DNA from 3 places in the Kitasatospora sp. NPDC018619 genome. Region 1 is predicted to be linked to each of the others. Evidence: riboswitches for the same ligand, from Rfam matches in the RefSeq annotation. Region 1 holds a riboswitch; each other region holds the start of a gene.

Evidence for each region. A riboswitch is a leader RNA that binds a small molecule or an ion and turns the genes downstream of it on or off. The one in region 1 is predicted to bind cyclic di-AMP.
Region 2: linked by a shared signal. The riboswitch ahead of ACH5AR_RS14750 (NlpC/P60 family protein) and the one ahead of ACH5AR_RS09165 (M23 family metallopeptidase) in region 1 are both predicted to bind cyclic di-AMP.
Region 3: linked by a shared signal. The riboswitch ahead of ACH5AR_RS24785 (transglycosylase family protein) and the one ahead of ACH5AR_RS09165 (M23 family metallopeptidase) in region 1 are both predicted to bind cyclic di-AMP.

What each region holds. Positions count from the first base shown of each region.
Region 1 covers NZ_JBISAI010000004.1:428,910-433,110, forward strand. The annotation lists gene ACH5AR_RS09150 (TetR/AcrR family transcriptional regulator) at 1-37, opposite strand, end outside; gene ACH5AR_RS09155 (alpha/beta fold hydrolase) at 93-920, opposite strand; gene ACH5AR_RS09160 (YiaA/YiaB family inner membrane protein) at 1,089-1,379, opposite strand; cyclic di-AMP (ydaO/yuaA leader) riboswitch at 1,575-1,733, shown strand; gene ACH5AR_RS09165 (M23 family metallopeptidase) at 1,746-2,594, shown strand; gene ACH5AR_RS09170 (hypothetical protein) at 2,739-3,614, opposite strand; gene ACH5AR_RS09175 (GNAT family N-acetyltransferase) at 3,658-4,201, shown strand, end outside.
Region 2 covers NZ_JBISAI010000008.1:113,449-117,649, forward strand. The annotation lists gene ACH5AR_RS14740 (NYN domain-containing protein) at 1-720, shown strand, start outside; gene ACH5AR_RS14745 (NlpC/P60 family protein) at 920-1,957, shown strand; cyclic di-AMP (ydaO/yuaA leader) riboswitch at 2,295-2,448, shown strand; gene ACH5AR_RS14750 (NlpC/P60 family protein) at 2,459-3,574, shown strand; gene ACH5AR_RS14755 (NlpC/P60 family protein) at 3,802-4,201, shown strand, end outside.
Region 3 covers NZ_JBISAI010000016.1:79,841-84,041, forward strand. The annotation lists gene eno (phosphopyruvate hydratase) at 1-743, opposite strand, end outside; gene ACH5AR_RS24785 (transglycosylase family protein) at 1,045-1,944, opposite strand; cyclic di-AMP (ydaO/yuaA leader) riboswitch at 1,950-2,118, opposite strand; gene ACH5AR_RS24790 (cytochrome P450) at 2,293-3,681, opposite strand; gene ACH5AR_RS24795 (SDR family NAD(P)-dependent oxidoreductase) at 3,994-4,201, shown strand, end outside.

The DNA.
Region 1 (4,201 bases):
CGACGACCTGGTCGGGGGTCAGTCCTACGCGGGGCATGGGTTCGGGCTCTCCGTACGGATGAAGGCGGGCGGGGCGGTGCGGGGGCCGGGGCTCAGCCGAGCCCGGCGAGGAACGGCAGCAGGGCGTCCGCGGTGGCCGCCGGGTTGTCGGCCATCGGGTAGTGCCCGGACCCCTCGATCATCGCCTTCCGGGCGCCGAGTGCGGCGGCCTGCCGGTCGGCGACCAGCTCCGGCTTCGGGAAGTCGGGGTCCCTGTCGCCCATGACCACCAGCGCCGGGCAGCGCACCGCGGCGGTCCAGCCGACCGGGGCCGAGTCGCCGCGGACGTACCCGCGGGTGGCGGCCTTCCGCCCCGGGGTGCGCAGGGCGGCGACCAGTCCGTCCACGTACGCGTCGAAGTCGGCGGGCTTGGCGCCGGGGAAGGCCATCCGGCGCAGGTAGAAGCCCCAGGCGGCCGGCCAGTGGACGAGGGCGGTGCCGAGCAGGGCCAGGGCGCCGCGCATCAGGGCGCCCGGCGGCGGGTTCTCGACGAAGGCGTCGATCAGGACGATCCCGGCGACCCGCTCGGGCGCGTCCGCGGCGGCCCGGACGACGCTCGCCCCGGTGTACGAGTTCCCGGCGAGGACGGCGCGCTCGATGCCGAGGTGGTCCAGCAGGGCGAGCACGTCCCCGGCGACGGCGGCCGGGCCGTAGTCGTCCCAGGCGATCGAGGACTCGCCGAAGCCCCGCAGGTCCATGGTGACGACGCGGTGGCCGGCGGCGACGAGCAGCGGGCGCAGGTGCCGGTACGCGGCCCGGCTGTCGAGCATGCCCGGGAGCAGGACGACGGCGGCGCCGTCGCCCTGCCGGGTGTCGTCGAAGGCGATCCGGCCGCCGGGAACGGTCAGGTACCGGGTGGTCGGGGTGACGGTGCCGTTCATGGGGGTCCTCCTCGGGCCGCCGGTGCGGGCATCGGCGCTACTGTTGATAGCCATCAAGCTAAGGCTAATAGCCTTAGCCGTCAAGTGCTCGGCGGTCCGGTGCGGCGGTCCCGGCCCGGCGGCCCGGGTCCGTCGGGGAGGGCGCGGTCGGGGAGGGCGCGGGGGCGGTCAGACCCCCTCGACCCTGTACGGGTCGTGCTCGCTGAGCAGCTTCTCCAGCCGGGCCTGGTCCACCCGGGTGACCATCTCGTTGGACTCCTGCCGGTCCCGGACCACCTTCGCCAGCGTGAACGCGGAGGTGACGGTGTAGAGGAGGCCGATCCCGAGGAAGGCCCGGGTCCACCCGCCGACCGGCAGGTAGGCGATCCCGGCGGCGAGGGCGATGCCCGACAGGGTGAAGGACAGGACGGCCTGGACGAAGTACGCGGCCGTCGTGCGGGACTGCATCGGTGCGCTCATGGCGTCAGGATGCGGCCGGGGGGCCGGGCCGCACATGAGTAGCCGTACTCAGGTGCGGCCGTGCATGAGGGGCCGTTCGTTGACGTCCGGTCACCTGCCGCCGCGCTGCTCCGAACGGATGGCTTGGAATCAGCGCCTCCTAGGATTAACGTTTGATAACGCAGCGCGGTCGTCAACGCCGTAACCAGACGGCACCGTGCGCCGTCGCCTAATCCCGACGACCGGCCTCCCGGCCGGTCAGGGAGCCGGGGAACCACGTTTCCTGGGGTGAATCGGCGGGGCTCCGGCCCGGCCGTAGGAGACCTTCCTGCTCCGAACCCGTCAGCTAACCCGGTAGGCGCGAAGGAAGGAAAGGAGCGCGCCTCCGTGGCGTCGACGCACACCCCGGCACACCCGGCCGGCCCCGCAGCCGGTACCCGGCTCCTCGACCACCCCGGCCCGGGCGGCCCCGAGGCCCTCGGCCCGGAGGCCTTCGCCGAGGAAGCCGAGGCCAACCGCCACCGGTTGCCGCGTCAGACCCGCGGCGCCTCCCCGCTGCTCGGCGTCACCGCCGTCGCCGCCACCCTGGGCGCCACCGGATTCGCCTCGGCGACCCCGGCCGCCGCCCCCGCGATCGAGGCCCCGGACGAGGCCCCCGTGGCCCTCTCCGCCGACCCGGGCCTGGCCCTCGCCGCCCGCATCCAGCACCAGGCCGACAGCCAGCGCACCGCCGCCGAGGAGACCGCCCGGCTCCAGGCCGCCCAGGAGGCGGAGGCCAAGGCCGCCGCCAAGGAGGCCGAGGCCAAGCGTGCCGCCGAGGAGGCCGAGCGGGCCAAGGCCGCCGCACTCACCCTCCCGGTGACGGACTACCGGCTGTCCGCCCACTACGGCCAGAGCGCCCGCTACTGGGCGCACCTGCACACCGGCCTGGACTTCGCCGCCGACACCGGCACCCCGGTCCTCGCGCTCGGCCAGGGCACCATCACCTCGGCCGGCTGGGCCGGCTCGTACGGCTACCGGATCGTCGAGACCCTGCCCGACGGCACCGAGATCTGGTACTGCCACCTCTCCGCCATCACCAAGGGCTCCGGCAAGGTCGCGGCGGGCCAGCAGATCGGCAAGGTCGGCGCGACCGGCAACGTCACCGGCCCGCACCTGCACATGGAGGTCCGCCCCGGCGGCGGCGCCCCGGTCGACCCGGAGCCCTGGCTCCAGCAGCGCGGCCTCAACCCCTGAGGCAGGAGCCCCCGGGACGGGCACCCGTGAGGCCGGGCCCTCGGGCCCTCGGGCCTTCAGGCCTCAGGACCGACGCCCCGACGCGCCCGCGAAGGCCCCCGGCCCGGAGCACCGGCTCCCGGCCGGGGGCCTTCGCACGGCGCCTCAGTCCCCGGCGGGCAGCTGCGCCAGGTACGCCTCGATCTCCTCCTGCCCCGGCTCCGGCGCCAGCTCGGGGAACTCCGTCACCAGCAGCCGCGGCAGCCCCGGCACCGTCCAGTCGCCGAACAGGTCCAGCGCCGCGTCGGCGGCCGCCTCCTCGAACCGCTCGAAGTCCCCGGCCAGCTCCTCGGGCATCGGCCGGCCCAGCGCGGTCAGCTCGGCCAGGTTGCGGTAGCTGCGCCGCATCAGGCCCTGCTCCAGCAGCCGCCGCGCGCCGTCCGTGGCCATCCCGACCGCCAGCACCCGGCCCGGGCCCCAGCCCTGCTCGTCCGGCTCGTCCAGCCAGCCGGCCGGCACCAGCGCCTCGTACGCGGCCGGTCGCTCCTCCGCCGGGAGCTCCCCGAAGCCGGCCAGCCAGTCCCGCACCGCCGCCGTGTCCGTCACGTCCACCCCGTGGGCGTGCAGCAGCACCGCGTACAGCCGGGGCCAGGTGACCAGGTCGGCGCGGCGCAGCAGCCCGGCGGCGACCTCGCCCTGCCACTCGGCCTCCGCGTGCAGCCGCTCCTGGCGCTTGGCGTTCAGCCGCCGGGCCGCCCGCTGGTGGTCGATCAGCAGCCGGACGGCGTCGCCGTAGGCGAGCGGGTCCTCCTCGGGCGCGGGTTGGACGTACAGGTGGAGCCGCTCGTACAGCAGGTGCTCCACCGCGTCGGAGGTCAGTTCGGGCCAGCCGTCGTGCATCCTGCCCTCGCCCAGCTCCAGCAGCGCCAGCACCGCGCGCAGCGGCCCCTCGGCCACCGGCGCGCGGCCCTGCTCGGCCGCCCAGGCGAGCAGGTCGGCGGCCTTGGTGCGCGGGGCGAGCCGCAGGTCATCGTCGTTCATGGTCCGAACGGTAGTCGCCGGGCGGGGGGTAGGGTCGCCGACCATGGTCCCCGTACGTCTCACCGGCCCGCGACTGGCCCTGCGCGAGTACCACCACACCGAGGAGGAGGTGGACGCGCTGCACGCGCTGTTCGGGGACCGGGAGGTCACCCGCCGCCTGCCCTTCGGCCCCGGCAGCCGGGAGGAGTGCGCCGACCAGCTGGAGCTGTACGTGGAGGAGGCGCTGGCCGAGGAGCGGGACACCTACCGGCTCGCCGTCACCAGGCTCGCCGACGCCGAGGAGCCGGCCGGGGCGAGGCCGGTCGGGCAGGCCTCGCTCACCCTCGAAGGGCACCGCGCCGCCGGGATCGGGTGCGTGCTGGCCCGAGGGGCGTGGGGCCGGGGCTACGCGCGCGAGACCGTCGGCCTGCTCTGCGGCTTCGCCTTCGGCGCGCTGGACCTGCACCGGCTGTCCGCCCGGGTCCGGGTGGACAACACCGCCTCCGTCCGGGTGCTCACCGGCCTGGGCTTCCGGCTGGAGGGGCGGCTGCGGCACGACGGGTTCAAGGACGGCGCGTGGTGGGACTCCTCCCTCTACGGGCTGCTCG
Region 2 (4,201 bases), on a different contig from region 1:
GAGGCCGTGAAGGCGCAGGCCGCGGCCGAGCGCGGCGCGGCCGAGACCGAGGCGCGCCGGCTCCGGCACCGGGTCTCGGAGCTGGAGAACGCGGCCGAGCAGGGGCGCCGTTCGGCCCGTGAGGGGCGCAGCGTCGAGGACATGCGGCTGCGGCTGCTGCTGGACACCGTGCTCCAGTCGGCCCAGGGGCTCCAGCGGGAGCTGGCGCTGCCGGTCTCCCAGCTGCGCCCGGCGGACCTGGTGGAGGCGGTGGTGCCGGGGGCGGCCTCGCCGCACGACGTGGCCCGGCGCGGGCTGGCCGAGGACGATCCGGCGCTGCTGGACCAGCTGCTGGCGATCCCCCAGGTGCACCTCGTGGTGGACGGCTACAACGTGACCAAGACCGGCTATCCGACGCTGCCGCTGGAGCAGCAGCGGATCCGGCTGCTGGGCGGGCTGGCGATGCTGGCCCAGCGCACCCAGGCGGAGGTCACCTGCGTGTTCGACGGGCAGGACCTGGACGTCCCGGTGATCATGGCGCCTCCGCGCGGCGTCCGGGTGCGGTTCAGCCGGACCGGGGAGACGGCCGACGAGCTGATCCGCCGTCTGGTGCGGGCCGAGCCGCAGGGCCGTCCGGTGGTGGTGGTGTCCACCGACCGGGAGGTCGCGGAGGGCGTGCGGAAGGCGGGCGCGCGCCCCGTGGCGTCGGTGCTGCTGCTGAACCGGCTGGCCCGGCCCTGAGTCCGGCCGGACCGCGTGATGCCTGGTCAGCGCGGTGTCGGGGGGTTGTGCCGGTCCGGTGGAGTCAGTGTGCGGTGGCGGAGTTCATGCCATTGGGGGAGTGGCACAACGGATAGATCTTCACTAGGGTCTGGCGTCAAACCTATTTTCGGGAATCTCATCCCATCAGGTGAGTCCGATGGAAGAAGGAGCCGGTCCCTTGGCCTCCCACCGCCGTCCCAAGCAGCCGAGCCGCGCGCGGGTCTCCGTGCTCACCGCTGCCGCGGCGACCGCGGTCGCCCTCTCCGCCCAGGTGGCCGCGCACGCCGCGCCCCAGCCGAACACGTCGGACGTCAAGGCGCAGATCGACCAGCTCCAGGAGGAGCAGGAGCAGGCGGCCGAGAAGTACAACGGCGCCCAGGAGCGGGCCGGCCAGCTGCGCAAGCAGGCCGAGCAGCTGCAGGACCAGGTGGCCCGCGGCCAGGAGCAGATGACCCAGCTCCAGGGCGGCCTCGCCGAGGTCGCGGGCGAGCAGTACCGCACCGGCGGCATCGACCCGTCCGTCCAGCTGATGCTCTCCTCGGACCCGGCCGGCTACCTGGAGAAGGCCTCGTCCGTCCAGCAGGCCAGCGCCGGCCAGGCCGAGGCGCTCAAGGGCCTCCAGGACCAGCAGCGCCGGCTGGACCAGCAGAAGGCCGAGGCGGCCGCCGTGCTCGCCTCGCTGGACACCACCACCAAGGACCTGAACCAGGCCAAGGCGGACGTGAACGCCAAGCTGAAGGCCGCTCAGGACCTGCTGAACTCGCTGAGCGCCGCGGACCGCGCCGCGCTGCGGGCCCAGCAGGCGCAGGCCGACCGGGCCTCGCGCGGCAGCGACCGGGTCGACCTCAACAGCCTGCCGGCCGCCAGCGGCTACGCGGCCACGGCGGTGGCCAAGGCGATGGGCAAGCAGGGCTCGCCGTACGTGTGGGGGGCCACCGGGTCGACCACCTTCGACTGCTCGGGCCTGATGGTGTGGGCGTACGGCCAGGCGGGCGTCTCGCTGCCGCGCACCTCGCAGGAGCAGGGCCACTACGGCACCCGGGTGCCCTCGCTGGACCAGGCCCAGCCCGGCGACCTGGTGGTGTACGGCAACGACATGCACCACGTCGGGATGTACATCGGCAACGGCATGGTGGTCCACGCGCCGCACACCGGGGACGTGGTGAAGGTGATGAAGGCCGACGCGATGTCCATCAACACCATCCGCCGGGTCTGACGGCCCGACACGCCCGGGGGCTCCCGGCCGGGCCCTGTGAAAAGCGCCACCCCCGCTCGGGGGTGGCGTCGGGCTTTCCGGCCCCTGCCGACCACATGCTGAGAAGCGATCAGCCTTCTGTGCGGCAGTGGTCACCATCGGTCATTTTCACAAAGGAACTTGGGCAATCTTCAGTCTTTTTTCTGACAAGGATTTGAACGGATCACGGTTCAGTTACTAGGGTCATGCTCCGAACCACCGCACTGTCGATCGCCCAGCCAGGGTGGCGGCGGTGGTTACCGCCGAGTTCGCGAGGCAGCGGGGCAGGTCGAAGCGACTGCCCGACAGGGGAGCCCAGTGTTCGGGGGCGCTGCGGAGCGGAGCCGGGGAACCACGTTCCTCCGGGGTGAATCGGCGCCGGGTCGGCCGGTGAAACGGCCGTGAGGCGTCGTAGGGCATGCTTCCGGCCCGAACCCGTCAGCTCACCCGGTAGGCGGACGTAGGAAGAAGGAGTCCGCCTTCGTGGCGTCCCATCGTCGTCCCAAGCCCGCAGGACGGGCCCGCGTCTCGATCCTGACCGGTGTCGCCGCCGCGGCCGTCGCCCTGTCCGCGCAGGGTGCCCACGCCGACCCGCAGCCGACCAAGGAACAGGTCAAGGAGCAGGTCGACCAGCTCAACGAGCAGGCCGAGGTCGCGACCGAGGCCTACAACGGCGCCCAGGCCAAGCAGCAGGAGCTGGAGAAGCAGGTCTCCGGCCTCCAGGACCAGGTGGCGCGTCAGCAGGCGCAGGTCACCGAACTCCAGGGCGGCCTGGCCGAGATCGCCGGCGAGCAGTACCGCAACGGCGGGATATCGCCGACCGTCCAGCTGATGTTCTCGTCCACCCCGGACAGCTTCCTCAGCCAGGCCGGCGCGCTGAACCAGGCCGGCAGCACCCAGAAGGGCCAGCTGAAGGAGCTCCAGGAGCAGCAGCGCAAGCTCGACCAGGACCGCAACGAGGCCCAGGGCAAGCTCGCCGAGCTGGAGTCGACCACCCAGCAGCTGAAGGCCTCCAAGGACGAGGTCCAGGGCAAGCTGAAGGCGGCTCAGGACCTGTTCAACACCCTGACCGAGCAGGACCGCCAGGCGCTGCGCCAGGCCGAGGAGAAGGCCGCGGCCGACGCCAAGGCCAAGGCCGACGCCGCCCAGGCCCAGCAGCAGCAGGCCGACCGCGCCTCCCGCGACAACAGCCGCGGCACCCTCGCGGCCCCCACCACCACCGCCCCGGTGAAGGTGGCCGCCGGCAGCTCGCGCGGTGCCGCCGCCCTCTCGGCCGCGGCCTCCAAGATCGGCAGCCCGTACGTCTGGGGCGCCACCGGCCCGGGCTCCTTCGACTGCTCCGGCCTGATGGTCTGGGCGTACAACCAGGCCGGCGTGTCGCTGCCGCGCACCTCGCAGGCGCAGGCGGGGGCCGGCACCCGGATCGGTACGGACATCTCCCAGGCCCAGCCCGGCGACCTGCTGATCTTCTACAGCGACGCCCACCACGTCGGCATCTACGCGGGCAACGGCCAGGTGCTGCACGCCCCCAAGCCGGGTGCGTCGGTGCGCTACGAGGCGGTCACCAACATGCCGCTGACCTCCATCGTGCGGGTCTGACCCCCACGCGGACGCCTCCGGGCCCGGTCTTCCCCAGGGAAGGCCGGGCCTGCGGCTTTTCCGGCGGATCGGTCTGGTGTCCGATATGGGAGTGAATATTCGGGTCGGGAGGGGTTTGGACTCGCTTGCCCGGACTCGCTAACGTCTGCCACCGGACTCCCGCTCGACGGCCGCCCGCCCCGGTGCGGCGGCGGGGGCCGCGCCGCAGGATTGGAGCCGCTGCCGCCATGCCCGTGCACCGCCGTTCCCCACTGCTCGCCCGGGCGCTGGTGCTGACCGCGGCCGCCGCCACCGCGCTGGGCGCGGGCACCGCGGGCAGCGCCGAGGCCGCCCCCGCCAGCCCGGACCCGGCCGACCGCCAGGACGTCAAGACGCAGGTGGAGCAGCTGTACGACGAGGCCGAGCAGGCGTCCGAGAAGCTCAACGCGGCGCAGGAGGCCCAGCGCCGGCTCCAGGGCGAGACCACGATCCTCCAGGGCGAGATCGCCCTCGCCCAGGACCAGCTCAACGAGGTGCGCGGGGACCTGGCGACGGTGGCCGGGGCCGAGTACCGCGCCGGCGGGATGGCCCAGACCGCCCAGCTCATCCTCTCGACCGACCCGGCGGGCTACCTGGAGCGCGCCCGCT
Region 3 (4,201 bases), on a different contig from region 1:
AACTCGGAGGAGGCGACGTCCAGGGCCAGCGCGACGTCACGGCCGGGCACGTAGCCGGCCTTCCGGATGGCCTCGACGATGAGGTCCAGCGCCTCGCGGTTGGAGTCCAGGTTCGGGGCGAAGCCGCCCTCGTCGCCCAGCCCGGTGGACAGGCCGCGCTCCTTCAGCACGCCCTTGAGCGTGTGGTAGACCTCGACGCCCCAGCGGACGGCCTCGGAGAAGGACTCCGCGCCGATCGGAGCGATCATGAACTCCTGGATGTCGACGTTGGAGTCCGCGTGCGACCCGCCGTTGAGGATGTTCATCATCGGGACCGGCAGGACGTGCGCGTTCGGGCCGCCCAGGTAGCGGAACAGCGGCAGGTCGCTGGCCTCGGAGGCGGCGTGCGCGACGGCCAGCGAGACGCCCAGGATGGCGTTGGCGCCGAGCGAGGACTTGTCCGGCGTGGCGTCCAGGTCCAGCATCGCCTGGTCGATCAGGCGCTGCTCGGTCGCGTCGTAGCCGACCAGCTCCGGGCCGATCTGCTCGATGACGGCCAGGACGGCCTTCTCGACGCCCTTGCCGAAGTAGCGGTTCTTGTCGCCGTCGCGCAGCTCCAGCGCCTCGAAGGCGCCGGTGGAGGCACCCGACGGGACAGCGGCACGACCCGTGCTGCCGTCGTCGAGGCCGACCTCGACCTCGACCGTGGGGTTGCCGCGGGAGTCGAGGATCTCACGGGCTACGACGACATCGATGGACGGCACGAGGCATCTCCTTGCGGAAGCAGGGTCCGGTCTGACGGTGGTGCTGTCAGCAGGACGATTGCGGAGTCGTTACGACCAGAGCCTAACCGCCCGGGCTCCCGGGGCCACGTCCGCCTCGGTCCCGTCTCAGCGTGTGGCCCCACTACCCACCGGTAGTTCACCTGCTTGTCCCAGCTTGTCCCACCGGAGCGGGCGAATGCGGACGAAGGGGACCGGTAGGGCCGGTCCCCTTCGGACGACGGGGTGGAGCGGCGCCGGCGCCGAGCGCCGTGGCGGGTGCTCCCGCGCCGGGCGCGGCGGCTCAGCCGAGGTGCAGCACCTGGCCGGGCATGATCAGGTTCGGGTTGCCGCCGACGGTGGCGCGGTTCCCCTCGTACAGCGCGTGCCAGCCGCCGGAGACGCCCTGCGCGGCGGCGATGGTCGACAGGGTGTCACCGGCGCGGACGGTGTAGTCGTGGCCGGTGGCCCGCGGGGCCTGCTGCGCGGCCTGCGGGGCGTACTGCGGCTGGGCGGCGGCCTGCGGGGCGTACTGCTGGTAGACGCTCTGGTGGCTGGTCCAGTACCAGGCGCCGTTGCTCTGGTACCAGTACACCTTGGCGTCGGCGTCCCAGCCGGCCTTGCCCGGGAAGCCCTGGGCCTGCGGGGCGGCCTGCTGGACCGGCTGCGCGGCGGGCTTCTGGGCGGCCGGCTTCGCGGCGGGCTTGGCGGCGGGCTTCTGCGCGGCGGGCTTCTCGGCCGGCTTGGCGGCCGGCTTCGGGGCCTGCTGCTTCGCGGCGGACTGCGGCTTGGCGTCCGAGGAGGTGTCGACCGCGGCCGGGGCGCCGCCCTTGGTCAGACCGGCCTTCTGGGAGCAGACCGGCCAGGCGCCCGGGCCCTGCGAGGCGAGCACCTTCTCGGCGACCGAGATCTGCTGGGCCTTGCTGGCCTGGTTGGCCTGCGCCGCGTAGGCGGTGCCGCCGTACGCCTTCCAGGTGCTGGAGGTGAACTGGAGGCCGCCGTAGAAGCCGTTGCCGGTGTTGATGCTCCAGTTGCCGCCGCTCTCGCACTGGGCGACGGCGTCCCAGGTGGAGGCCGGGGCGGCAGCGGCGCCGGTGGCGGTGAGGATCGGCATCGCGAGTCCGACGCCGGCCACACCGGCGACGGCGATGGCCTTCTCGGCCTGGGTACGACGACGGTGGCGGCCAGTTCCAACGAACAGCATGAAGAGGTCCCTCTCCGCACGCCTGCGAGGTGAGCTGTCGGGTTCGGACCGGGAGGTGGCCCGGCCGCCGTGCGCGGAGACGACTCCGCTCGGGCGGCTTCACCCCAAGCCGTGGGGAGACGGCAACAAACCTGGTTCCCCCGCCCCTGCCCAGGGTTCTGGTCGGTTTCCCGTGGCGCGGCGGGCAGGATTCGGCGTTCCGCGCACGGGGTCCGCAGCTGCGAACTCCAGGGAGAGTAGACAGATCATCAGACCGATCACAAGCTCATATCGTCGATATCACACCAGAATTACGGCCCGTGTCCGATCGCCTACCAACAGCGGCGTTATGTCCGGATTGATGGGCGTTCACACCCCTCCATCGGCGGTCGGCGACGTCCCGTCAGTGTCATCTCCACCCTCCGGGCGTGCCGGCGCAGCAGCTGCCGGAGGAGCGTGCGGGGAACGGCTCTCCGGACTGAATTCCACCGGGAGTTCCCGCAGTCCACGCATGATCAGTCCGCCGCGCCAGCGCAGGTTCCCGGGGCTTTCCGCCAGCCGCAGGTCGGGCAGCCGGGAAAGCAGCGTGGCCAGCGCCGCGCGCCCCTCCAGCCGGGCGAGCGGAGCGCCGATGCAGTAGTGGATGCCGTGCCCGAACCCCAGGTGGGGGTTGTCCTTCCGGGCCAGGTCCAGGGTGTTCTCCGCCGCGAACCGGGCCGGATCGCGGTTCGCCGCCGCCAGCACCACCAGCACCGGGTCCCCGACCGGGATGTCCACCCCGCCGATGGTCAGCGGCCGGGTGGCGAAGCGCCAGGTCGCCATCTCCACCGGCCCGTCGTAGCGCAGGAGTTCCTCGATCCCGGTCTCCAGCAGCCCGCTCTCGCCGCGCACCACCGACTCCTGGAGCAGCCGGCGCTGCTGCGGGTCGCGCAGCAGCGCGTACGTCCCGTTGCCGATCAGGTTCACGGTGGTCTCGAAGCCGGCGAACAGGAGGATGAAGGCCATCGCGGCGGCCTCGTTCTCGGTCAGGTGCTCGCCGTGGTCGCTCGCCCGGATCAGGCCCGAGATCAGGTCGTCCCCGAGGTCCGCACGCTTGCGGTGGATCAGCTCCAGCAGGTACGCCCGCATCCGCTTCACCGCCCGCCCCACGCCGCCGCGTTGACCGCCGCCGTGTCCCGGCTTCGTGTGCCGCAGCATCATCCCGGCCCAGTCCCGGAAGTCGTCCTGGTCCTCGGCCGGCACCCCGAGCAGGTCGCAGATCGCGTAGATGGGGAGCGGGAAGGCGAACTCGTGGATCAGGTCCGCCGAGCCGCGCTGCGCGAAGCCGTCGATCAACCGGTCGGTGAGCTGCTGCACCCGCGGCTCGAACTCGGCCACCCGGCGCGGGGTGAACGCCTTCGACACCAGCCGGCGCAGCCGGGTGTGGTCCGGCGGGTCGATGTTCAGCAGGTGGGTCATCAGGTCCGCCTGCCGCTCCCCGGGGATGCCCACCCGGCCGGTGCGGTGCGCCTGCTCGCTGTGGTGCGCCGGGTTCTTCGACAGCCGGCTGTCCGCGAGCGCCTGCCGGGCGTCGGCGTACCTCGTCACCAGCCAGGCCTCCACCCCGCTCGGCAGGGTGGTCCGGTGCACCGGGGCGTGCTCGCGCAGCCACGCGTAGGCGGGGTACGGATCGGCGGCGAACTCCCAGGTGAACAGCTGTGGGGCACAGGCGTCGGACGGCGCTGCGGCGGGCCGGGCGGGGTGGGGCTGAGCTGGCATGGGACCGACCGTATCCGGTGCGGCGGGCGGGGCCCGCCTCCGGCGGAGCGCGGCCGGGCGCGGGCCGGGGAAGGGGCGGTGCGCGGGCGGGATCCAGCCGGTGCGCGGACGGAATGCGAGCGGTGCGCCAACACCCCGTGGACGGCCCGTGGCCGGTCCGTGGACGGGTCTTGGCCGACTCTTGGCCGCGGAGTGGGCGTGAGCCTGGTCACCTGAGGGGTAACCCCTGTTGCGGAGGGTCAGGACGTGCCTACGATCCTCCGCAGTACGCGTGGGCGCCGGTGCGGTGTCGCCCACAGGGAGGAGCAGGCCATGCGGGTCAGCGGGTCAGTCGTCGTCATCGCGGTCCTCGACGGCGGGTCGGGCGCGGGCCTCGCCCGCCGGTTCGCCGCCGCCGGCGCCGCCGGGATGCTGGTCGCCGACCAGCACGTGGGCATCGCCGAGGACCTCGCCGCCGAACTCGACCGCCCGGGCTGCCCCGTCGTCGGCGTCTGCGGCGACATCCGCCGCCCCAGCGACG